One region of the Neorhizobium sp. AL 9.2.2 genome, then DNA from elsewhere that is predicted to be linked to it. Evidence: predicted binding sites of a transcription regulator. Region 1 holds the regulator's gene; the other holds the start of a gene.
The links. The regulator LexA, encoded in region 1, represses DNA repair genes until DNA is damaged. The targets are predictions, from matches to a motif close to TGTTCNNNNTGTGTTCNG.
Positions count from the first base shown of each region.

Region 2: a site for LexA is predicted at 4,068-4,085, ahead of dnaE (DNA polymerase III subunit alpha). Genes of this name have one in related genera too.

Region 1 is NZ_JAALXU010000003.1:1,274,043-1,282,024, reverse strand. It holds gene gltA (citrate synthase) at 1-1,002, opposite strand, end outside; gene G6K99_RS12795 (ComEC/Rec2 family competence protein) at 1,296-3,845, shown strand; gene lexA (transcriptional repressor LexA) at 3,826-4,545, opposite strand; gene G6K99_RS12785 (VOC family protein) at 4,738-5,613, shown strand; gene kdsA (3-deoxy-8-phosphooctulonate synthase) at 5,618-6,463, shown strand; gene eno (phosphopyruvate hydratase) at 6,592-7,866, shown strand.
Region 2 is NZ_JAALXU010000001.1:1,287,461-1,295,442, reverse strand. It holds gene G6K99_RS06200 (L,D-transpeptidase family protein) at 1-288, shown strand, start outside; gene dnaE (DNA polymerase III subunit alpha) at 309-3,800, opposite strand; gene G6K99_RS06190 (ABC transporter ATP-binding protein) at 4,316-5,005, opposite strand; gene G6K99_RS06185 (lipoprotein-releasing ABC transporter permease subunit) at 5,012-6,319, opposite strand; gene proS (proline--tRNA ligase) at 6,427-7,749, opposite strand.

The DNA of each region.
Region 1 (7,982 bases):
GTCCTTGTGACCGAGTTCCGCCAGCACTTCATGCGTGGTCTTCTGCATGATCTTGGCGCGCGGATCGTAGTTCTTGTAGACGCGGTGACCAAAGCCCATCAGACGGAACGGATCGTTTTTGTCCTTGGCACGGGCGATGTATTCCGGGATCTTGTCGACGGTCCCGATCTCGGTCAGCATGTTGAGCGCTGCTTCGTTGGCGCCGCCGTGAGCGGGGCCCCAGAGGCAGGCAATGCCGGCAGCGATACAGGCGAACGGGTTTGCACCCGAGGAACCTGCAAGGCGAACCGTCGAGGTCGACGCGTTCTGTTCGTGATCCGCATGCAGGATGAAGATGCGATCCATGGCGCGCGACAGGACCGGGTTCACCTGGTATTCTTCACACGGCACGGCAAAGCACATGCGCAGGAAGTTGGAGGCGTAATCCAGGTCGTTCTGCGGATACACGAAGGGCTGGCCGATATGGTACTTGTAGGCCATGGCGGCGAGCGTCGGCATCTTGGCGATCATGCGCAGCGACGCAACCATCCGCTGGTGCGGATCGGTGATGTCGGTGGAATCGTGATAGAAGGCCGAGAGAGCGCCCACGCAACCGCACATGACGGCCATAGGATGCGCATCGCGGCGGAAGCCGGTGAAGAAGCGGCTCATCTGCTCGTGAACCATGGTGTGCATGGTTACGCGATGATCGAAGTCCTTCTTCTGGGCAGCCGTCGGCAGTTCTCCATAGAGAAGCAGATAGCAGGTTTCCAGAAAGTCACCCTGTTCAGCAAGCTGCTCGATCGGGTAGCCGCGATGCAGGAGAACACCCTTGTCGCCGTCGATATAGGTGATCTTGGATTCACAGGATGCAGTCGACGTGAAGCCGGGGTCGTAGGTGAAGGCACCGGTTTGCTTGTACAGGGCTGCGATATCGATAACATCCGGCCCAATCGTGCCCGATCGCACCGAGAGGTCGACTGTCTTATCACCAAGTACGAGATTTGCGCTTTGTTCCGTCATTCTGATCCTCCAACCTGTTGGCGGCATGGCGCCCAGAAAGCGCCATAAGAGTTAAGCGTCGCAAGTTAGCTATATGATCCTAAAGGTGATGCCAAGCGCTCCTGCGACATTTTGTGCAGCGCGAAAATAATTTAGGCAGGACACGTTTAAAAGATGCCCAACCTCATGGTGTAAGAGGCCGTAACGTGAAGGAAAACCGCAGCTTGGCGAATGTGTTGACGAGGAGAATATAAACGCGCAGGTTGCGTTTATCAATCACCGTCTCTGCAGCGGAGCCGGCGGGATAAACCATCATGGCGAATGGCGGAGCGATTTTTGAGGCAGCCAGCAGCAAGCCGATGATGCTTGCTTCGACACCCCACGCAATCGCACTCTGGACGCCCGAATCGGCATCGCAGACAATGCCCGCGGAAGTCCGGAATGATGGTCGAAACGACCATCATTCCGAGGATGTTTTCCTGGGATATGTGGTCAGAGACCGGCCCGTTTCCAAATGGCTGTGCACGTCGTTGAGCGAGGAGCTTTCCCACGGTCATGTGTTCCTCTTCCTGCCTGTCTTGCTAGGCGCCGGCGCTGCGACCTGGTTCGCACTTCCTTGGACGCCATCGCCATTCATTCTCGCAACCATGCTTGCGATCTCGATGGTGACCGCAGGGCTGACACGGTATCGCGCGCATCCACTGTCTCGTGCCAACCTTGTACTCTGCCTGCTTCTCTCCGGTTCTGCGCTGGCAGCGCTCGAAACCTGGCGGTGTTCGACGGTCGTGCTCGATTCGCCCGTCACGACGACCATCAGCGGGATTGTCGAACGACGCGAAGCCGATGCACAGCGCCGCTGGCGCTATATCCTCAGGATCGAGCAGACATCTGAGCCCTCGCTTTCACGACCGCCACAGCGCGTCTCGGTTCTTGCCAGAAGCCAACACGACCCTGCAGACATCGGAGAGCGCGTTTCCGGCCGTGCCCGTCTGTCGCCACCCTCTGGCCCGGCGCTTCCCGGATTGAACGATTTCGCCTTCTCCTCCTACTTCGATCAAATCGGGGCCGTTGGCTTCTTTTACGGCGCGCCTAGCGTACAACCGGCGATCGATGACCAACCCGGGTTATGGTCGGACATGCAGCGGGGGCTTTTTGCGCTTCGCAGCGCAATCGGCAATCGCATCCGCGATACGGTCAAGGGGGATGCGGGCGCTTTTGCTGCCGCAATCGTGACCGACGAGCGCCGTGCAATTTCCCGTGAGACGACCGAGGCGCTTCGTCTGTCCGGACTGGCCCATATCGTCGCGATCTCAGGCCTCAACATGGCGCTGGCAGCCGGTATCTTCTTCGTCGGCGTTCGCTCCGTCCTGTCGCTGTTTCCAGGCTTTGCGCAGGCCTATCCGATCAAGAAGTTTGCCGCGTTCGGTGCGCTTGTCATGGCGACCGCCTATTACCTAATTTCCGGGTTCGGGGTTTCCGCCGAGCGGGCCTATATCATGATGGCGGTGATGCTGGTCGCCGTGCTCGTCGATCGACCCTCCATCAGCCTTCGCAACGTCGCCCTTTCGGCAATCATCATCCTCGCCATCTCGCCGTCGGAGATTCTGGGTCCGAGTTTCCAGATGTCGTTTGCGGCAACCGCGGCACTGGTGGCAGGGTTCGCCCTCTGGACGCGATATTTCGCGAAAGGAAAGGAGGAGACAAAAGGTAGCAACCGTTGGATAACGGGTATTGCGGCGACGTTGCATTTCATTGCCGGGATCGTGGTGACGTCGCTGATCGGCAGTACGTCGACGTCGATCTATTCGATCGAGCATTTCCACCATCTGACCACCTACGGCCTCGCGGCCAATCTCGCGGCCATGCCGATCATTTCCTTCGTGGTGATGCCGGCAGGTCTCGTGGCCATGCTGCTGATGCCGTTCGGGCTGGATGCTCCCGTTCTGTTCATCATGGGCGAGGGGCTGCGGATCGTCATTCGCATTGCCGAGATCGTCGCCGCATGGGGCGGCGATATTGCCATCGGCCGGCAGAACCCGCTTTTCCTGCCTCTGGCGACGGCAGGCTTTCTGCTTCTGACGCTGCTGCGCACGCCGCTGAGGTTGACAGGCGCGCTGTTCATGGCGGTGGCTTTGCTCTTTGCGGTCCGCTCAGGCTCGGCGCCGAGGCCTGATATCGTCATATCCGAAGACGGCGCATCGGTCGGCGTGATCCAGGATGACAAGATCACCCTCAATCGAACCCGACCGCCGGGATTTATCTACGATCAATGGCGGCGAGCGCTGGTGCTTGAGACCGGAGAACAACCGCTCGCCTTGCCGGTTCTTGCCTCTTCGGAACCAGCGCGAGGTGCCAGCCTTGCGAAAAGCGATGACAGACCACCTGGACCACATTCGCGACCGGATTTGACGCGCCGGGAAATCGAATATGTCAGGGGTTTTCTTCAAGCATTGAAGCCCGGACGATTCGCCTGTCTGCCGAAAATCCTGTGCGCGGCGCAGACTGCTCAGGACATCCGGATCGTCACCGTCGAAGACAACCGATACACCGGTCTTGCCTGCGATGTCGGTCGGATCATCGTCTCGCCCGGCGCACGCTTCGATACTTGCCGCTCCGGCGCCTTGCTTCTCAGCGGGCGGACGTTGCGCCGGACTGGCGCACTGGAAATCACCATTATTCCGAACGCGACAGCGCCAGACATCAAGATTACGGCGGCGATGCGAGACAGCGCACAGACCTCAAGCCGTCCGTGGACCGTCCACCGGTTCTATGACTGGCGAACGCGACAATTCGACTTTGGCATCCCGGAGGCTGTTGCTGCGCATCTCCGGGATGACAGCGTTCTCAATGGTAGCGGCGAATAAGGCCGACAAGCTTGCCCTGGACCTTCACCCGGTCGGGCGGGAAGATGCGGGTCTCGTAAGCCGGGTTTGCCGCTTCCAGTGCGATCGAGGCACCCTTGCGGCGGAACCGCTTCAGGGTCGCTTCTTCCTCATCGACCAGGGCAACGATGATATCGCCTGGACTTGCGGTGCTGGTATTCTTGATGATGACGGTATCGCCATCGAGGATGCCGGCATCGATCATCGAATCGCCCTTCACTTCGAGCGCGTAATGATCGCCGGAACCCAGCATCTCGATCGGAACGGCGATGTCATGGGTGTTGTTCTGGATCGCGGAGATCGGCACGCCGGCAGCGATTCGACCCATGACCGGAATGTTTGTCGAGAACGGATTGTCCGCCATGACCGGCGCCGGCTTCTGAGCGACGACCGGTTGCGTTTTGCCGAGGCTTCCCTCGATGACACTGGGAGAAAAACCCCGTCGCGGATGAAGGTTCGCCACATAGGCGTCAGGCAGCTTGATCACTTCGAGCGCGCGTGCTCTGTTCGGCAGACGGCGAATAAAGCCACGCTCCTCGAGCGCGGTGATCAGCCTATGGATGCCGGACTTCGATGCAAGGTCGAGAGCGTCCTTCATTTCGTCAAACGACGGCGGCACGCCTGATTCTTTCATCCGCTCGTGGATGAACAGAAGTAACTCCTGTTGCTTGCGTGTCAGCATGGACGGGACCCTCAGAATTGGAAACAAATGCAGAACGGACGCTATATGTTCTATCTGTGTTCCGCAAGCCCCAAATTTTTGCTCAAGAATAGTCTCATTTCAGCGTTCGATCACGTATTCAGTTCGTGCGCAGCACTTGCCGAGTTTCCCGCGATAGCCAATGTTCTGCGGAATAAGACTTTGGGGGTGTAAGTGGGTAACAAGTCAGTCGATCATTTGGTTCTGCCCGTTGCAGATCTGGCGTCAGCGCGGGGGAGGTTGACCGCTCTCGGCTTTACTGTGGCACCTGAAGGTGTTCACCCTTTCGGCACAGCCAATGCCTGCATATTCTTCGCGGATGGCTCGTATCTCGAGCCGCTGGCCATTGTGAACCGTCGGCAAGCCTCGCTTGCGGCAAAACGAGGCAACGTGTTCACCGATCGCGACATCCGCTTCCGCGGCCAGCGGAAAAGGGAAGGTCTATCGGCGGTGGTCGTCGGGACGCAGGATGCAGCGGCCGATCATATCCGTTTTGTGGACGGGCACATGTCTGCGGGCGAGATGCTTCAATTCTCCCGCCCGATGCAGTTGCCCGATGGTGGGGAGAGCGAAGTCTCATTCCGTCTGGCGTTCGCGGCAGTTCCCGAGGTCGATGACATCTTGCTGTTTTCCTGCCAGCGCATGGCCGCATTACCGGCAGATCGCGGTGGTCTTGATGAGCACGCAAACGCCGTTACAGGCCTTCGAGAGATCGTCTTTTCTGCAGATGACCCGCTGGAGTTTCTGCCGCTTTTCGAAACCGTGTTCGAGACGCAACCCGAGCAAGGGAAAGACGGTCTGCGGATCGAAGCTGCCAATGCCAGCATCCGCATTCAATCCAACGACACGTTCAGCGACGAGTTCCGGTCTTCGATGAAGCCCTTGTTATCGTCGCGCCTCGCTGCGCGCGGGATCATCTTCAAGACCACCGATCTCGCCGTGACAGAGATCACCCTTGCTGCTAATGACGTCGCATTCATCCGCAGGGATGGCCGCGTGATCGTGTCGGCAGCCCCGGGGCAAGGTGTGGTTTTCGGTTTCGAGGAATAGTGAAATGACAGTCTCCGCCAATTCTGAAGTGTCCGTGGGCGAGGGGAGTTCGAAAGTCGTTTTCTCAAACACGGCAAAGCTCTCGCTGATTGCCGGTCCCTGCCAGATGGAAAGCCGTGATCATGCGTTCATGATCGCCGGCACGCTTGTCGAACTCTGCAAGAAACTCGGCATCGGCCTCGTCTACAAATCCTCCTTCGACAAGGCCAACCGCACGTCGATCTCCGGCAAGCGCGGCATCGGCTTGGACAACGCGATGGCGATCTTTGCCGATCTGAAGACGGAATTCGGCTTTCCCGTTCTGACCGACATTCACACTGAAGAGCAATGCGCTCTCGTGGCGGATACGATCGATATCCTGCAGATCCCCGCCTTCCTGTCGCGCCAGACCGACTTGCTCGTCGCGGCCGCAAAGACGGGTTGCGCCATCAACGTGAAGAAGGGCCAGTTCCTGGCGCCCTGGGACATGAAGAACGTTCAGGCGAAGTTCCTCGAAAGCGGCAATCCCAATGTGATGCTGTGCGAGCGCGGTGCCTCGTTCGGCTACAACACGCTTGTCTCCGACATGCGCTCGCTGCCGATCATGGCGTCGCTCGGAAGCCCTGTTATTTTTGACGCAACCCATTCCGTCCAGCAGCCAGGCGGCCAGGGCGGCTCTTCCGGCGGCCAGCGCGAGTTTGTCGAAACGCTTGCCCGTGCAGCCGTCGCAGTCGGTGTTGCCGGCGTCTTCATCGAAACCCACGAAGATCCTGACAACGCACCGTCCGACGGTCCGAACATGGTCCACCTGAAGGACATGCCGCGCCTTCTGGAAAAGCTGCTGGCCTTCGACGCCATCGCAAAAGGCTGACGGCGTCGAAAAACCGCCGAATTGACTGGATTGTAATCCGCGTGTCATCGACGATCGCACAATGTCGATGACACGCCTGTTCGCTGAGCCTGCGAATTCAGGCTCGCACATCAACCGAGGAGAGACCCTTGACCGCCATTACCGACATCATCGCTCGCGAAATTCTGGACAGCCGTGGCAATCCGACCGTCGAGGTGGATGTTTATCTGGAAGACGGCTCGATGGGCCGCGCCGCCGTTCCGTCGGGCGCCTCCACGGGCGCGCATGAAGCCGTCGAACTTCGCGATGGTGGCAAGCGCTATGGTGGCAAGGGCGTCGAAAAGGCTGTCGAAGCCGTCAACACCGAGATCTTCGACGCGATCGGCGGCTTCGATGCCGAAAGCCAGATCCACATCGACAAGACCCTGATCGCGCTCGACGGCACCCCGAACAAATCGCGCCTGGGTGCAAACGCCATTCTCGGCGTTTCGCTTGCCGTTGCCAAGGCCGCCGCCGAATCGTCCGGCCTGCCGCTCTATCGCTATATCGGCGGCGCCTCCGCGCATCTCCTGCCGGTCCCGATGATGAACATCATCAATGGCGGCGCTCACGCCGACAACCCGATCGATTTCCAGGAATTCATGATCATGCCCGTCGGCGCCGAGACGCTGAAGGATGCCGTGCGCATGGGCGCGGAAATCTTCCACGTCCTCAAGAAGGAACTGGCAGCGCAGGGTCACAACACCAATGTCGGCGACGAAGGCGGTTTCGCACCGGGCCTGAAGAGCGCTCCGGAAGCGCTCGATTTCATCATGAAGTCGGTCGAAAAGGCTGGCTACCGGCCGGGCGACGACGTTCACCTGGCGCTTGATTGCGCAGCCACCGAGTTCTTCAAGAACGGCAAGTATGAGCTGGAAGGCGAAGGCCGTTCGCTCGAGCCTGAAGCAATGGCCGATTACCTGGCAGAACTTGCCGGCAAGTACCCGATCATCTCGATCGAAGACGGCATGTCGGAAGACGACTGGACCGGCTGGAAGTATCTGACTGACAAGATTGGCTCCAAGGTGCAACTGGTCGGCGACGACCTGTTCGTGACCAACTCGGCCCGTCTGCGCGATGGTATCCGCCAGGGCACAGCCAACTCGATCCTCGTCAAGGTCAACCAGATCGGATCGCTCACCGAGACGCTCGATGCTGTCGAAACAGCGCACAAGGCGAGCTACACGGCCGTCATGTCCCACCGTTCGGGTGAGACGGAAGACTCGACGATTGCGGATCTCGCCGTCGCCACCAACTGCGGACAGATCAAGACCGGTTCGCTGTCGCGCTCTGATCGTCTGGCCAAGTACAACCAGCTGATCCGTATCGAGGAAATGCTTGGGCCGCAGGCCGCCTACGCGGGCCGCTCGATCCTCAAGGCCTGATCATTCCGGTCGACTGAGGCAGACTATCCGAGAGCCCGCGCCATCTGCGCGGGCTTTTGCGTTTTACAATTCGTGATCGCACCGTACCAAAAACCGATAGGTCAGCATTGTTGACC
Region 2 (7,982 bases), on a different contig from region 1:
GCGGCCGATGCGAAACTGCCGGGTGCCGCAAAAGCCGCACTCGACCGGATCGAGATTTCGCAGGACGTTCGCGACCGGATCGAGACGCTAATGGCGGATGGGACGTCGGTCACGATCAACGACGAATCGCTTGGACCGGAGACCGGCAAGGGCACCGATTTCGTCACGCTGACCAAGTCGTCGAAAAGCGAGATGGTGGCAGTTCAGGATATTGGCTCAACGCCTGCCGCCGAGCCGCGCGCCAAGCGCAGTGTCATCCGTTACCAAGGCGGCGTCGGCCTCTACTGAGGCCGAGCCGACAGCGGCAGTTATACGAGTTCCACATCCAGCACGCCGGGTGCCGCCTTCAACGCGGCGGCGATTTCCGGCGAGATACGATACCGTTCCGTCAGTTCCACCTCGATCTCGCGCTTGCCATCATCCTTGATGACGATAAACGAGACGAGGCCATCGCCGCGGGCATTGAGATGCCGGGCGACCGTCTTCAGCGGCCCTGAGTCGCGCACGAAGACCCGCAGCGCCTTCTGCATGCGGACCGACTGTTCCTCCAACGACTGCACCGTCTGGATCCGCAGGCCAATGCCTTCCGGACGCTCGTCGGCCTGAACGGTGATGACAAGCGATTTTCCGGGCTCAAGCAGATCGCGGTACTGAGCAAGCGCTTCGGAAAACAGCACCGCCTCGAACTGACCGGTGGAATCGGAAAACATGACGATGCCCATCTTATTGCCTGTGCGGGTCTTGCGTTCCTGGCGACCGGTCACGGTCCCGGCAAGACGGCCTGCCGTGGCGCCTGCCCTCACAGCCGTCGAGAAGTCAGCGAAAGTCTGGACGCGCATCTTGTCGAGCACCGCGCCGTAGGTATCGAGCGGATGGGCAGACAGGTAGAAGCCGAGCACCTGATACTCGCGCATCAGCATTTCCGACGGCATCCACGGATTGAATGTTGGCAGAACGAGTTTTTCCGGACCGCTGGCCGCGCCCGAGCCGAAGAAATCGGACTGGCCGGAGACCTTCTCCTCCTGGGCGCGCTGGGCATAGCCGATGACGCGGTCCATGCCGGCGCTGAGTTGGGCGCGGTCGAAGCCGAAGCAATCGAAGGCACCCGCAGCATTCAGGCTTTCAAAGACGCGGCGGTTGATCTGCTTCGGGTCGATGCGCAGGCAGAAATCCTCGATCGACGCGAAGGGCGTGTCGCGGCGGACCTCGACGATGTGATCGACGGCGTTTTCGCCGACGCCCTTGATGGCGGCCAGCGCGTAATAGATGCGGTTGTCGCCTGTCTCGAAGCGGCGGAACGAGGTCTGTACCGACGGCGGACTGACCTTGATGCCGAGCCGGCCGGCATCCTCGCGGAAATCGTTCAGCTTTTCGGTGTTCGCCATATCGTAGGTCATCGACGCGGCGAGGAACTCGACCGGGTAATGCGCCTTCATATAGGCCGTCTGGTAGGAGACGATGGCGTAGGCGGCGGCGTGAGATTTGTTGAAGCCGTAGTTGGCGAACTTCGCCAGCAGTTCGAAGATGTTCTTCGCCTGCGGCTTCGACACGCCGTTCTTGATGGCGCCACTGACAAAGCGTTCGCTCTGCTGGTCCATCTCGGCCTTGATCTTCTTGCCCATGGCGCGGCGCAGAAGGTCGGCTTCGCCGAGCGAATAGCCCGACAGGACCTGGGCGATCTGCATCACCTGTTCCTGGTAGACGATAACGCCCTGGGTTTCCTTGAGCAGATAATCGATCGACGGATGGACCGATTCGATTTCTTCCTCGCCGTGCTTGCGGGCATTGTAGGTCGGGATGTTTTCCATCGGACCCGGGCGATAAAGCGCCACCAGCGCAATAATGTCCTCGATACAGTCCGGTTTCATGCCGATCAGCGCCTTCCGCATGCCGGCACTTTCCACCTGGAACACGCCGACGGTCTCGCCGCGCGACAGCATCTGGTAGGTCAGTTCGTCATCGAGAGGGATCTTGGCGAGATCCACAACGATATCGCGCTTCTTGCAGAATTCGACCGCGGTTTTAAGAACCGTCAGCGTCTTCAGTCCGAGAAAGTCGAACTTGACCAGACCGGCCTGCTCGACCCATTTCATGTTGAACTGGGTGACCGGCATGTCGGAGCGCGGGTCGCGGTACATCGGCACCAGCTTCGACAGCGGGCGGTCACCGATGACGATACCGGCGGCGTGGGTCGAGGCGTGGCGGTAGAGACCTTCGATCTTCTGGGCGATATCGAGAAGACGGCCAACGACCGGCTCCTTGTCGACCTCTTCCTGAAACTTCGGCTCTTCCTCGATCGCCTTTGCCAAGGTGGTCGGATTGGCCGGGTTGTTGGGCACCAGTTTGCAGATGCGATCGACCTGGCCATAGGGCATTTCGAGAACGCGGCCGACGTCGCGCAGTGCTGCGCGGGCCTGCAGCGAACCGAAGGTGATGATCTGCGCCACCTGCTCGCGGCCATATTTGCGCTGCACGTAGCGGATCACTTCTTCGCGGCGATCCTGGCAGAAGTCGATGTCGAAGTCGGGCATCGAGACGCGGTCGGGATTGAGGAAGCGTTCGAACAGCAGCGAGAAGCGCAACGGATCGACGTCGGTGATCGTGAGCGCATAGGCAACCAGCGAGCCTGCACCGGAACCGCGACCCGGACCGACCGGGATGTTCTGCAGCTTTGCCCATTTGATGAAGTCGGCAACGATCAGGAAGTAGCCCGGAAACTTCATCTTCTCGATGACGCCGAGCTCGAAATCGAGCCGTTCGCGATAATCCTGCTCGGTGAAGCCCGCGGTGATACCGAGTTCGGCCATCCGGTTCTCGAGGCCTTCGACCGACTGACGGCGCAGCTCCGCCGTTTCGGCGCGCTCCGCTTCTGCCGGATCGTCGGTGGCGCCGGTGAAGCGCGGCAGGATCGGGCTGCGGGTCTTCAGGATGAACGAGCAGCGCTTGGCGATCTCGACCGTGTTATCGAGCGCTTCCGGCAGATCGGCGAACAGCTTTGCCATTTCGGCACGGCTCTTCAGGTAATGGTCGGGCGTCAAACGGAAACGGGTATCGTCGGATACGATCGCATTGTGCGCGACGGCCATCAGGGCATCATGGGCGTCGTAATCGGACTGACCTGGGAAGAAGGCCTCATTGGTCGCGACCAGCGGCACATCCTGGTCGTAGGCAAGATCGATCATCCGCTGCTCATGACGGCGGTCGTAAGTGCCGTGACGCTGCAGTTCAATATAGAGCCGATCGCCAAAGGCCTGCTTCAATGACAGGAGGCGCGCCTTTGCGAGTACGGTGTTGCCATCCTTCATTGCCACGTCGACAGGGCCACCGGCAGCACCTGTCAGCGCGATCAGTCCTTCGGTGCCGCCATCTTCCAGCCAGGCGCGGCAGATATGCGTTGCCGCCTGCCCTTCTCCATCGAGATAGGCGCGGCTGACGAGATCCACCAGCCGCTCGTATCCCTTGGCATTGGCGGCGAGCACAACGATTGCCGGCAGCTTCGCCAAATGGCCGTTGCGGCGCTCGTCCGGCTGATCCTCCATGTCAATCGACAGCTGGCAACCGATGATCGGCTGAATGCCATCACCGATGGATTTCTGGGCGAATTCCAGCGCGACGAAGAGATTGTTGGTATCGGTGACGGCGATCGCGGGCTGATTGTCCGCGATGGCCTTGGAGAGGATTTTCTTAAGCGGCAGCGCACCTTCCAGAAGCGAATAGGCGGAATGGACGCGCAGATGCACGAACTGTGGCGTCGCTCCCAAATCCTCCGATTCCGATTGTAAAGTCGCTGCGTCCGCCATCTGATACCCATTCCTTGAATCGGGTCATTGTCCGGCGCGGGGGCTTCAGAGTCGAGTCAAGAATGGTCTTCTCAACCTCTTTCCGCTTGCGCCCGCCGGCTGGGCGAGCACGGACCGGCTCACATTACCAGCATGATCATCGACAAGCTGGCAACGAAAGTTGCAATGGAGGCGAATGCGGCAATATCACGAAGAAGGTCAGTCATCGTCGTCTCCCGTGTTCGTTTATGTTGGCACTTTGTTCTCTTTTCGTGCCACCGTCAATAGTAGAACAAAACGGGAATAGAAGATTCTGACCGATGGTTAATGCTGCTTGCTGGCTGGAGGTAACCAGCGCTCCATAGGACCAAGCCGTTGCCGGCCGACGCACGCGGTCGGCAGCCAAACGCCAGCCATCGCTGCGGATCGCTGACGTGACGTCATTCCATGGCAGCAGTGTCCATCGCACGCCCCTTCGAGGATGTGACGATGGACACTATCGGATTAGGGGCACGCTTTGGGGATCAGTGCGTTCGCTAGAACTCGACGACTTTGCCGCCCTCGATCGTGACGCGACGATCCATGCGGGCAGCGAGATCATGATTGTGAGTGGCAATCAGTGCAGCAAGCCCTGACTGGCGCACCAGCGCCTCCAGCGCTTCGAACACGTAGGATGCCGTCTTCGGGTCGAGATTGCCGGTGGGTTCGTCGGCCAGCAAAAGGCGGGGCGCGTTGGCCACCGCACGGGCAATCGCCACGCGCTGCTGTTCACCACCAGACAGTTCCGACGGGCGGTGTTCGCCGCGATGACCGATTCGCATGTAATCGAGAAGCTGGCCCGCGCGTTCGCGCGCTTCCCCCTTCGAAAGGCCGCCAATCAGCTGCGGCATCATGATGTTCTCGATCGCCGTGAATTCCGGCAGGAGATGGTGAAACTGGTAGACGAAGCCGATGTCGGAGCGACGGATCGAGGTGCGCTCTTCATCCGACAAACCGTTGCAGGCCCGACCGCCGATCGTCACATCGCCAGCGTCCGGATGTTCAAGCAGGCCTGCCAGATGCAAGAGCGTCGATTTGCCGGTACCGGACGGGGCGACGAGCGCCACGATCTCGCCGCTCACGAGCGAGAAGTCTGCCCCGTTGAGGATCGACAGGCTCGTCTCCCCCTGGCCGTAGTGACGTTCGACGCCTGAGAGATTGAGGACGGTTTTACGCGGGACAGCCATGGAGACCTATTCGTATCGGAGGGCCTGGACAGGATCGAGCTTCGAGGCTCTCCATGCCGGGAAAATGGTGGCGAAGAAGGACAGGACCAGCGCCATGATGACGACCGAGAAGGTCTCGCCAAAACTCATTTCGGCCGGAAGCTGACTGAGGAAATAGAGCTCCGGATCAAACAGGATGGTGCCCGAGACCCAGGAGAAGAACTGTCGGATCGATTCGATGTTGAGGCAGACGATAACGCCGAGCGCGACGCCGGCAAACGTGCCAACGATGCCGATAGCAGCACCCGTCATGAAGAAGATCCGCATGATGGCGCCGGAACTCGCGCCCATCGTGCGCAGGATTGCGATATCGGAGCCCTTGTCCTTCACCAGCATGATCAGGCCCGAGATGATGTTGAGTGCCGCGACCAGCACGATCAGGGTCAGGATCATGAACATCACGTTGCGTTCAACCTGAAGCGCCGAGAAGAACGTCTGGTTGCGTTGGCGCCAGTCGGTAATGAAAATCTGGCGACCGGCAGCCTGCTCCACCAGCGGACGCATGTCCTCGACATTGTCGGGGTGATCGATGAACAGTTCGATCGACTGCACCAGCCCTTCGGCATTGAAATAGAGCTGCGATTCCTCAAGCGGCATGTAGATGATCGTCGCGTCGTATTCCGACATGCCGATCTCGAAAACGCCGGACACTGGATAGGATTTAACGCGCGGATTGACACCCATCGGTGTCACGTCGCCTTCGGGCGAAATCAGCGTGATCTGGTCGCCGGCCGAAATGCCGAGCTGCGAGGCAAGCCTGGAGCCGACGAGAACGCCCTGCCCCGACGCAAAGCCGACGATATCGCCCTGCTTGATGTTGCCGGCGACTTCCGTGACCTTCTCAAGGTCTTCCGGCCGTACGCCGCGAACAAGAGCGCCGGAACCGGCGCCACCCTTGCCGGATGCCAGCGTCTGCCCCTCGACAAGCGGCAGGGCCATCTTGACGCCGGGAACGGCAGCGAATTTCTTGGTCAGTTCGGCGTAATCGGTGAACGGCTGGTCGATCGGCTGGATCACCATGTGGCCGTTGATGCCGAGAATGCGGGAAATGAGCTCGGTGCGAAAGCCGTTCATGACCGCCATCACGATGATCAGTGTCGCGACGCCAAGCATGATGCCGACGAAAGAAAAGCCCGCGATGACCGAGATGAAGGCTTCCTTGCGGCGCGAGCGCAGGTAGCGCCAGGCGACCATTCGCTCGAACGACGAGAAAGCGCCAGCCCGCGGAGACTTGTCGACCTTCTCTGGTTCACCACTCGTCGCGATGCTCGCCATTCACGCTTCCTTACACATGGAGCGCGCGGGAGGCTTCCCGCGCTGCTGTATCAGATATGCCTGCCTAGCCTGTCGTCAGACTGGCCCGGCGAGACGTCGGTGTCCGATCATCCGGCGACGCGGTTGAGCGCCGCTTCGAGCGTCATGACGTCACGGGCTGCGGACTTGCGGTCCTTGACCTCGACCTCGCCGTTGGCGGCGGAGCGCGGACCGACGATTATCTGTACCGGAACACCGATCAGATCCGCTGTCGCGAACTTGGTGCCGGCGCGTTCGTCGGTATCGTCAAGCAGCACGTCCTTACCGGCCTTGTTGAGCTTTGCGTAGAGATCTTCCGACAGACGATCGCATGCCTCGTCACCGGGCTTCATGTTGATCACCACGACATCGAACGGCGCAACGGATGCCGGCCAGATGATTCCGTTATCGTCATGCGATGCTTCGATGATGGCGGGAACAAGGCGTGTCGGCCCGATGCCGTAGGATCCCATGTGGACAAGATGTTCCTTGCCATCAGGGCCCTGCACCTTTGCGCCCATCGGCTCGGAATATTTCGTGCCGAAATAGAAGATATGGCCGACTTCGATGCCGCGGGCAGAGAGGCGATCGGCATCCGGGATCTGATCGAAGGCCGATTCGTCGTGCATTTCGGACGTCGCGGCGTAGACCGATGTCCACTTGTCAAAGATCGCCTGCATGCCGGCGACATCGTCGAAATCGGTGTCTTCGCCGGGAATGTCGAAATTGACGAAGTCCCGGTGCGAGAACACTTCCGACTCACCGGTTTCGGCAAGGATGATGAACTCGTGGCTGTGGTTGCCGCCGATCGGGCCGGTATCGGCACGCATCGGAATGGCGCGCAGTCCCAGCCGATCGAAGGTGCGCAGATAGGCCGCGAACATCTTGTTATACGAATGGACGGCGTCTTCCTTGTTCAAATCGAAGGAATAGGCATCCTTCATCAGGAATTCGCGCGAGCGCATGGTGCCGAAACGCGGGCGGATCTCGTCGCGGAACTTCAGCTGGATATGGTAGAGGTTGAGCGGCAAGCTCTTGTAGGACTTGACGTAGGACCGGAAGATATCCGTGATCATTTCCTCGTTGGTCGGTCCGTAGAGCATCGGCCGCTCCTGGCGGTCCTTGATGCGCAGCATTTCCTTGCCGTAGGCGTCGTAGCGACCGCTTTCCTGCCACAGCTCGGCCGACTGCAGCGTCGGCATCATCAGTTCGACGGCGCCAGCCCGGTTCTGTTCCTCGCGGACGATCTTGTTGACCTTGTCCAGCACGCGCTTGCCAAGCGGCAGCCAGGAATAGATGCCCTGGCTCTGCTGACGGATCATGCCCGCACGCAGCATCAGCCGGTGCGAGACAATTTCCGCTTCCTTGGGGTTTTCCTTCAGGATGGGCATAAAATAGCGGGACAGACGCATGGACGTTTCCGGTTTCCGAGGCGTTCCCCAGATAACAAGGGAATCGGCCGTTTCTTGGATTGAACTTTGACGGCGTACATAGCCGTTCGAGGGCGCAAATGGAACCCATAGCGCGCACCGCGGCACAGCAGATTGCGCTTGCACTGGCTGAAGCTCAACGGCTTGATGACAAGCCCTGCGACAAATTCGTCCACGGGAAATTTTTGCCAAACTGTGTCAAAAATGCAAAAATA